One region of the Citricoccus parietis genome, then DNA from elsewhere that is predicted to be linked to it. Evidence: riboswitches for the same ligand, from Rfam matches in the RefSeq annotation. Region 1 holds a riboswitch; the other holds the start of a gene.
What was found. Region 1 has a riboswitch for thiamine pyrophosphate ahead of ACFFIO_RS16250 (ECF transporter S component). Riboswitches for the same ligand answer to the same signal wherever they lie in the genome.

Region 1 (4,204 bases):
GACTTCTCGCCGGGGGTCCTGCTGGCCGGCGTCGTGTTCTCGATGCTGACGTTGAGCTTCTACCGGCTGCCGCGCGTGAACTTCTCGGACCGGTTCAACCTCTGGTACTTCCTGGTCTTCACGGTCCGGTTCCTCTGGCACGTGGTGACTGCGTCCATCTCGGTGGCCTGGGACGCCATCACCCAGGGGCCCAAGATCGTCAACTCCGTGGTGGCGGTCCCGCTGCGCAGCCACGACGACCTGATCGTCACGCTCACCGGCCATGCGCTGGCCCTGGTGCCCGGCTCCCTCGTCATCGACGTGGATCGGCCCAGCTCCACCCTGTACCTGCACTGCCTGAACGTGGACAACGCGGAGGCGGTCGAGGCCTACCGGGCCCAGGCCCTGAGCACCGAGGCCGCGATCATCCGGGCGATCGGCTCCAAGGCGGACCTGGCCCTGGTGCAGGAGGACGAGGCGCGCGGCGCCGAGCCCATGGCGGGGAGGAGGCTCCGATGACGATGCTGGAATGGGCGGGGATCATCTGCCTGGTACTGCTGGGCGTGGGAGCCCTGGCGGCGATCTACCGGATCGTTCGCGGGCCCTCGATCCTGGACCGGGCCATCGCCACGGACGTGCTGTTGATCGTCATCTCGTCCGCGCTGTGCGTGGAGATGGCCGTGCACCACCACACGGACAACATCGTGTTCGTGGTGGTGGCCTCCGTGATCGGCTTCGTGGGATCGGTGACGCTGTCCCGGTTCGCGGCCGAGGCCAGGAAGGAGCCGAGTGAACGTGCCTGACATGGACTGGATCCAGATCTCAGACGGAGTCGCAGCAGTGCTGCTGGTGCTCGGTGCCCTGATGTCCACCGTGGCCGGGATCGGCCTGTTCCGGTTCCCGGACCAGCTCTCCCGCATGCACGCTGGGACCAAGCCCCAGGTCCTGGGCCTGTTGCTGATGCTGCTGGCCCTGGCCTTCGCCTGGCGGGCCTGGGTGTGGGTCCCCGTGCTCGTGCTGGCGTGGGTACTCCAGATGCTCACCGCCCCGGTCTCCGCCCACCTCGTGGGCCGAGCGGGATACCGGACCAAGCACCTCAAGAAGGAGTACCTCTACGTGGACGAGCTCGCGGACGTGGTCGCCAGCCATGACGATGCCGGCAAGCCCGCGGCCTCGGCGCCGGACCAACGGACCGTACCGAGGGAGGACCCCACCGACCACGGGGGCCGGGACTAGGCGCTACTGTCCTCCGGATTCTGGTTGGCCTGCCCGCCCGGGCCGCGCCCGTGCCCGCGCGCCCGGTGCGGCCATCGGAGAACGCGACGGCCGGCGTCGGGCCCGGTCAACGGTGCCCGACGCCGGCCGCTGGCTGACGCTGTACAGGTCGGCTCGGCTCACACCTCGGCGGCGCCGGCCTTCTTGGGGGAGCGGGACTTCATCGACTCGATGGCCTTGTGGGCGCCGCGCTGGGAGGTGACCCGGATCAGGGCGGTGATGCCGGCGGAGATCGTGGCGAAGGTGATGGCACTCCACATGTTCGCCTCGGTGTCCTCCGCGTCCTTGGGGGCGTCATGGCCGGTCACCTTCCGCCAGGTGAACTCGACGACCTTGGTGCCGACATAGCCGCCGACGACGGTGATCGCGGTGCTGACGATCTTGTCCGTGAGATTGTTCATGGGGTGTCCTCCCGGCTTGACTGCATGGTCGTTCCCCAGCCTATCGGGTCGGTGGATCGACCGGGCCTCGTGGACTATGCTGGCTGGACACTGTGAACGACAGGGGAGCACCTTCGGGTGCTGAGAGTGCGCCCAGCGCAGACCCTCGAACCTGCTCCGGTTAGCACCGGCGAAGGAAGTCGAGTTCTCTGATGGAACGTCAGGAACCGTCCACCGGCATTCGTCTTCGAGTGCCCTCGGCGTACCGTTCCGTCCCCCTCCTTGCATCCTTGAGGAGGAACACCACATGGTCTCCATGAAGACCGGCAACACCCCGCACCACCCCGGCGCAACCCCCGGGCACGACGCCGGCCACGCGCCGTCCGCCGACACCGGCGGCACGACCGGCACCGGCCGGGCAGCCCGCAACGCCGCCCCGAACCGGCGCTCCTGGCGGGTGGTGGACATCGTCGTGGCGGCCGTCATCGCGGTGGCCTCCGGCGTCATCTTCTGGGCCTGGAACCTCGCCTATGCCGGGCTGAGCCCCGCCTTCGCGGCCTTCCCGCCGTCCTCCGCCCTGGTGGCCGGAATGTGGCTGTTCCCGGCCGTGCTCGGCGGACTCATCATCCGCAGACCCGGGGCCGCGCTGTTCACCGAACTGGTGGCCGCAACGGTCTCTGCCCTGCTCGGCTCCCAGTTCGGCCTGACCGTGCTGGCCTCCGGCGTGGTCCAGGGCCTCGGGGCCGAACTGATCCTGCTGGCCTTCCTCTACCGCCGCTTCACGTTGCCCGTGGCACTGCTCGCCGGCCTGGTCACGGGGATCTTCGGTGGTATCAATGACGCGTTCATCTTCAACTGGTTCCCCGAGTACACGCTGGACTGGAAGCTGATCTACGTGGGACTGGTGGGCGTGTCCGGGCTGGTGATCGCCGGCCTGCTGTCCTGGCTGGCCACGCGTGGTCTCGCGGCCACGGGGGCCCTGTCCGCCCTGGCCTCCCGCCGTGCCCACCAGGAGCCGGTGGCCTGAGCGGTGCCGGGAGCGCGCATCACCGCCGCGGACTGGGGCTGGCGCCACGCCGGCCGGCCGGTCCCCGCCGTCGCGGGGCTGGACCTGGAGGTGCCGGCCGGGCAGAAGGTCCTGCTGGCAGGCCCCTCCGGTGCCGGCAAGTCCACCCTGCTCTACGCCCTCGCCGGGGTGCTGGATCCCGCCGACGAGTCCGAGGAGACCGGTTCCCTGCGGGTGGACGGCGCCGTATCGCGTGAGCTGCGCGGCCACGCCGGGCTGGTGCAGCAGGATCCCGAGACCCAGGTGATCCTGTCCCGGGTCGGCGATGATGCGGCGTTCGGCGCCGAGAACCTGCAGGTGCCGCGGGAGCAGATCTGGGACCGCGTCCGGGACGCACTGGACGCCGTGGGACTGGGTGAGGACCAGGGGATCTCCCTGGCCCGGGACACCTCGCGACTCTCCGGCGGGCAGAAGCAGCGCCTCGCCCTGGCCGGGATCCTGGCGATGCGCCCGCCGCTGATCCTGCTGGACGAGCCGACCGCGAACCTGGATCCGTCCGGGGTGCTGGAGGTCCGCGACGCCGTGCTCGCCGTGGTCGAGCGGACCGGCGCGACCCTGCTCGTGGTCGAGCACCGCCTCGCCGTGTGGGCCGACCATGTGGACCGCATGCTCGTCGTGGAGCCCGGCGGCGGGATCAGCCACGACGGTCCCCCGGGCGAGCTCCTCGCCCCGGGCCCCGTCCGGGATGAGCTGGCCGCGGCGGGCGTCTGGGTGCCCGGCCGTGTTCCGACACCGATTACCCCCACCCCTCGCAACTGGAGGTCGAATTCGCACCGGAATGGGCCTGGTACCGACCCAAATCCGGGCGATATTGACCTCCAGTTGCAGGGGGGCGCGGAAAGAATCAACAGCACGACGGCGGCGCCCCCCGGTGCGCTGTTGACCGCCCGTGGCCTGGCCGTCTCCCGGGAGCCAGTGACACCGGGATGGCGCCGGCGCTTCGGTCCCACCCCGAAGCCGGTCCAGCGGGACCTGGACCTGGAGCTGGGAGCCGGCGAGGCCGTCGTCGTGACCGGTGCCAACGGCAGCGGCAAGTCCACGCTGTTGCTGACCCTGGCCGGACTGATCCCCTCCCACGCGGGCACGCTCACGGCGGGGGCCGCGCTCAAGGGGGAGCGAGCCGGCCATCTGCCGGACGACCCGCACCGGTGGAAGGCCGCTGACCTGGTCAGCCGGATCGGCACGGTCTTCCAGGAACCCGAGCATCAGTTCGTCGCGACCACCGTGCGGGACGAGCTGTTGTTCGGTCCCCGCCATGCCCGCGATCCCGAGACCGGGCAGCGGCTGTTCACGGACGAGGAGGCAGCCGCGCGGGTAGATGGGCTGCTGGCGGAGCTGAATCTGGAAGCGCTGGCCGAGGTCAACCCGTTCACCCTTTCCGGCGGGGAGAAGCGGCGGCTGTCCGTCGCCACGGTGCTGGCCGCCGGGCCTGAGGTGGTGTTCCTCGACGAGCCGACCTTCGGCCAGGACGCCAACACGTGGGCCGTGCTCACGGGCTTGCTGC
Region 2 (4,204 bases), on a different contig from region 1:
ACCCCGCTGCCGAGGAACGCCCCGGCGGTGGCGACGATCCCGCTGACGAGCACCAGCAACGGAATCGCAAGTCCGGTGGTCCGTGGGGCAGTGGCATCCATGGGTCTCTCCTCGGGTGGCAGGTCAGTCCTCGTGCACGTGATTCGAGCTAACCATTTCGATCATCGAGATAAAAGGCTGGATCGGCCGGGTGACATGGCTCGACGTCACGTATCGGTGCGCGTTCGTGCGGTCAGGCGGGTTAGGTCCGGTGAGAACGGTCGGCTGCGGGATGATGGGGGCATGCGACTGTGGAGTCTCCATCCCCGTTACCTGGACCGCCAAGGACTCACCGGTGGATGGCGCGAGGCACTGCTGGCCCAGGCCGTGCTGGCCGGTCGCACCAAGGGATACCGTTCGCATCCGCAGCTCGTGCGGTTCCGTTCGCACCCGGACCCCGCCGCCGCAGTCGGGGCCTTCCTCCTCGTCACAGCGGAGGAGGCCGCCGAACGCGGCTACAACTTCGACGTGACCCGGATCGACCGACCCGGCCATCCGGCGTCGGGACTGGCGCACGACGCCGGCCGGGACCTCCCGGTGGACGGAACCTTCTCCGGCGTCCCCCGACTCCCGGTCGCCCAGATCCCGGTGACGGAAGGCCAGGTCGCCTACGAGTGGAAGCACCTCCTGGCCAAGATCGGCCAGCGGACCCCGGAACGGCTGGAAGGCCTGGTCGGCATCAGCGTGCCGCAGGTCCACCCGTTGTTCGAGGTCGTTCCGGGCGACATTGAGTCGTGGGAGCGGCTGGGCTAATCCCCATACTGTTCAATGAGGTTGTGGCGGCTTGCGGCTGTGTCCCAGTGAGTGCGTTGGTCCATGACGCGCCGGAGCCCGGCCCCGCAGGGATCGGACTCCCGTGCGGGTCCACGACTATGGCTTGAGGACGGCCTTGATACAGCCGTCTTGCTTCTTCTGGAACTTCTCGTACATCTCCGGGGCTTCGTCCAACGACGCGGTGTGCGTCTTGAGGTCCAGGACGCCGAGCGGATCCGAGGGGTCATCGACCAGCGGAAGGAGGTCGTCGATCCACCGTTTCACGTTGCACTGGCCCATGCGCAACTGGATCTGCTTGTCGAACATCGTGAGCATCGGCAGGGGGTCCTTCATGCCGCCGTATACGCCGCTGATCGAGATCGTCCCGCCGCGCCGGACGGCCTCGATGGCGGTGTAAAGGGCATCGAGCTTGTCCACCCCGGCCGTCTCCATCGCCTTGCGGCCCAGCGGGGACGGCAGCAGCCCTACGGCCTGGTGGGCTACCCCGGCCACGGGAGAGCCGTGGGCCTCCATCCCGACCGCGTCCACCATGGAGTCCGGGCCGCGGCCGTCGGTGAGGTCCTTCAGCTGATCGGCCACCTCGCCGGAGGAGTCCAAGGTCTCGATGCCGTGGCGCTCGGCCATGGCCCGCCGCTCGGCGACCGGGTCCACCGCGAGTACCCGGTAGCCCAGGTGGCGGCCGATCCGGGCGGACATCTGGCCGATCGGGCCCAGGCCCAGCACGGCCAGAGAGCCGCCCTGCGGGGGCGCGGCGTACTGCACGGCCTGCCAGGCGGTGGGTACCACGTCGGAGAGGTACAGGTAGCGCTCGTCCTCACCGGTGTTCGGGACCTTGATGGGCCCGTAGTCCGCGTGCGGGACGCGCAGGTACTCGGCCTGCCCGCCGGGCACCGAGCCGTAGAGGCGGGAATAGCCCAGGAAGACTGCACCGCTGTTGTACTCCCGAACCTGGGTCGTTTCGCATTGGGACTGCAGGCCCTGCTTGCACATGAAGCAGTGGCCGCAGGAGACGTTGAAGGGAATCACCACGCGGTCCCCGGCCTTGATCTGGGTGACGGCGGAGCCGACCTCCTCCACGATCCCCATGGGCTCGTGGCCGATGATGTCGCCCTTGTCCATGAACGGGGTGAGCACCTCGTACAAGTGAAGGTCCGACCCGCAGATGGCGGTCGAGGTGATCCGCACGATCGCGTCCGTGGGTTGCTGGATGCGGGGATCCGGAACCTCCTCGACGCTCACCGAACGCTTTCCCTGCCATGTCAAAGCCTTCATCTGTCCTCCTTCTCAGGGCCGCCGCCCCACCGGGAACGGCAGCCTGCTGATATATTCGGTCGAACCGACCCTACTACTGGGACTGCCCGATAACCTACTACTGGGACTGCCCGATAAACGGTGCGTGGGTCCGGCAGTTTTCGTCAGTTCGTGGTTCTCTCGACCTGTCTGGCGCGGGTGATCGCGAACATGTTGCGCGCTGGCTTGGCCCCTGGTGTGATGTGCTCCTGATCTGACACCACGACCTACCGCTGAGAAGGGGTCGGCTATGCTCGGGGCCAGTGACACGGGGTGCTGGTGCCCACCTGGCGACCAGCTGAGATGAGACCCGTTGAACCTGATCCAGTTCGTACTGGCGAAGGGATGTCCGCCCGGTTGGCGTTGTCTCCGGGCCTGCGCTCCTTCGCCTCGGCCTTGAGGAGCGTCCGTGCAGATCGCAGAGCAGATTGTCCTGGTGACCGGAGGGGGTCGCGGCCTGGGCCGCAGCATCGTCGAGGCCTTCGCCGGTCAGGGGGCGCGGGTTCTCGTCAACTACCACACCAGCCGGCAGGCCGCTGAGGAGCTGGCCTCCCGGTTCGGTTCGGACCGGGCCGTGGCCCTGCCCGCCGATGTCACCGACCCGGGGCAAGTAGCCGCCTTGCTGGCTACGGGACGGGAGCACTTCGGGGCCCCGGTCACGACCGTGGTGAACAGTGCGTTGATGGGTTTCTCTTTCAACGGCGACGCCCGCCCGGGGGTGACGGAGATCGGTTGGGAGGACTTCGCCGCTCAGTTCGCCGGCAGCGTCCGGGGGGCGCTCAACACGATCCAGGCGGCCCTTCCGTACCTGCGGGAGAAGGGCTTCGGGCGGATCATCAACGTCGGCACCAACCTGTTCCAGAACCCCGTGGTGCCCTACCACGACTACACAGCGGCGAAGGCGGCCCTGCTGTCGCTCACCCGCACGACGGCCAAGGACCTGGGACGGCACGGCATCACGGTGAACATGGTCTCCGGGGGCCTGTTACGCACCACTGACGCCAGCGCGGCCACTCCCGAGGAGGTCTTCGAGGCGATCGCCGCCGGCACGCCCCTGGGTCGGGTCATCACCCCGGAGGAGTTCGCCGACACCGTCCTGTTCTTCGCCTGCCCCTGGGCCCGGTCGGTCACCGGGCAGAACCTGGTGGTCGACGGCGGACTGGTCATGGATTGAGTGGAGGACCGGCATGACGGCCATGGCCCGCTCCACGTCGCACGTGGGGCTGGTCAGCACCGTCTCGACCACGTTCTCCGAGCCGTTCCTCGCGGCCCGGATGCTGGCGTCACTGGATCACATCAGCGGCGGCCGGGTGGGCTGGAACGTGGTCACGTCCATGTTCGCGATGCCGAGGCCCGCAATCACGGAATGGAGGCGCTACCCGGCCACGGCCAGCGGTACGAGCGGGCCGCCGAGTTCATCGAGGTGGCGCTACGGCTGTGGGACTCCTGGGACGATGAGGCACTGGTCCTGGAACCAGATGGCATGTACGCAGACCCAGCCCTGGTCCGGCCGATCGACCACGCCGGGGAGCACTTCCGGGTGTCGGGCCCACTGACCGTGCCGCGATCATCCCAGGGCCGCCCGGTGCTGTTCCATGCCGGAGCCTCCGGGCCGGGGCGCGAACTGGCCGCCCGGTACGCCGAAGGCATCTATGCCGTCGCCTACGACCTGCCCGCCGCCCAGAGTGACTATGCGGACCTGAAGAAGCGCATCGGCTCAGCCGGACGGGACCCAGCATCGGTGGCGGTGGTGCCCGGACTCGTGACCTATGTCGGCTCCACGGAGGCGGAGGCCGTGGCGAAGCAGTCCCGGGCGGACGCACTGCTGCCCGCGAAGCAGCCCCTGGCCCAGCTGGCACCTTCATCGGGCAGGACTGCACCGGTTGGCAACTGGACGCCCCGGTCCCCGAACTGCCCCCGCTCGAGCGGTTCAGCGGTCCACAGGGCCGCTACGCGACGATCCTGCGGATCGTGGAGGTCGAGGAGCCCACGGTGCGGCAGCTGCTGGGCCGTCTCGCGGCCGGAGGAGGGCAATGCACCATGGTCGGCACCCCCGAGCACATCGCCGACCAGATCGAGGAGTGGTTCCGTTGCGGTGCCG

Region 2: it holds a riboswitch for thiamine pyrophosphate, as region 1 does, so the genes downstream of both, ACFFIO_RS08900 (3-oxoacyl-ACP reductase) here and ACFFIO_RS16250 (ECF transporter S component) in region 1, are expected to answer to the same signal.

Annotation. Positions count from the first base shown of each region.
Region 1 is NZ_JBHLWH010000047.1:12,916-17,119, reverse strand. It holds gene ACFFIO_RS16270 (Na+/H+ antiporter subunit E) at 1-498, shown strand, start outside; gene ACFFIO_RS16265 (MrpF/PhaF family protein) at 495-782, shown strand; gene mnhG (monovalent cation/H(+) antiporter subunit G) at 784-1,215, shown strand; gene ACFFIO_RS16255 (DUF4235 domain-containing protein) at 1,374-1,655, opposite strand; TPP riboswitch at 1,747-1,850, shown strand; gene ACFFIO_RS16250 (ECF transporter S component) at 1,942-2,661, shown strand; gene ACFFIO_RS16245 (ABC transporter ATP-binding protein) at 2,665-4,204, shown strand, end outside.
Region 2 is NZ_JBHLWH010000026.1:26,365-30,568, forward strand. It holds gene ACFFIO_RS08885 (TspO-related membrane protein) at 1-101, opposite strand, end outside; gene ACFFIO_RS08890 (pyrimidine dimer DNA glycosylase/endonuclease V) at 283-792, shown strand; gene ACFFIO_RS08895 (zinc-dependent alcohol dehydrogenase) at 910-2,085, opposite strand; TPP riboswitch at 2,363-2,466, shown strand; gene ACFFIO_RS08900 (3-oxoacyl-ACP reductase) at 2,513-3,277, shown strand; partial or broken gene ACFFIO_RS08905 (hypothetical protein) at 3,300-3,383, shown strand; partial or broken gene ACFFIO_RS08910 (LLM class flavin-dependent oxidoreductase) at 3,470-3,862, shown strand; gene ACFFIO_RS08915 (hypothetical protein) at 3,871-4,137, opposite strand.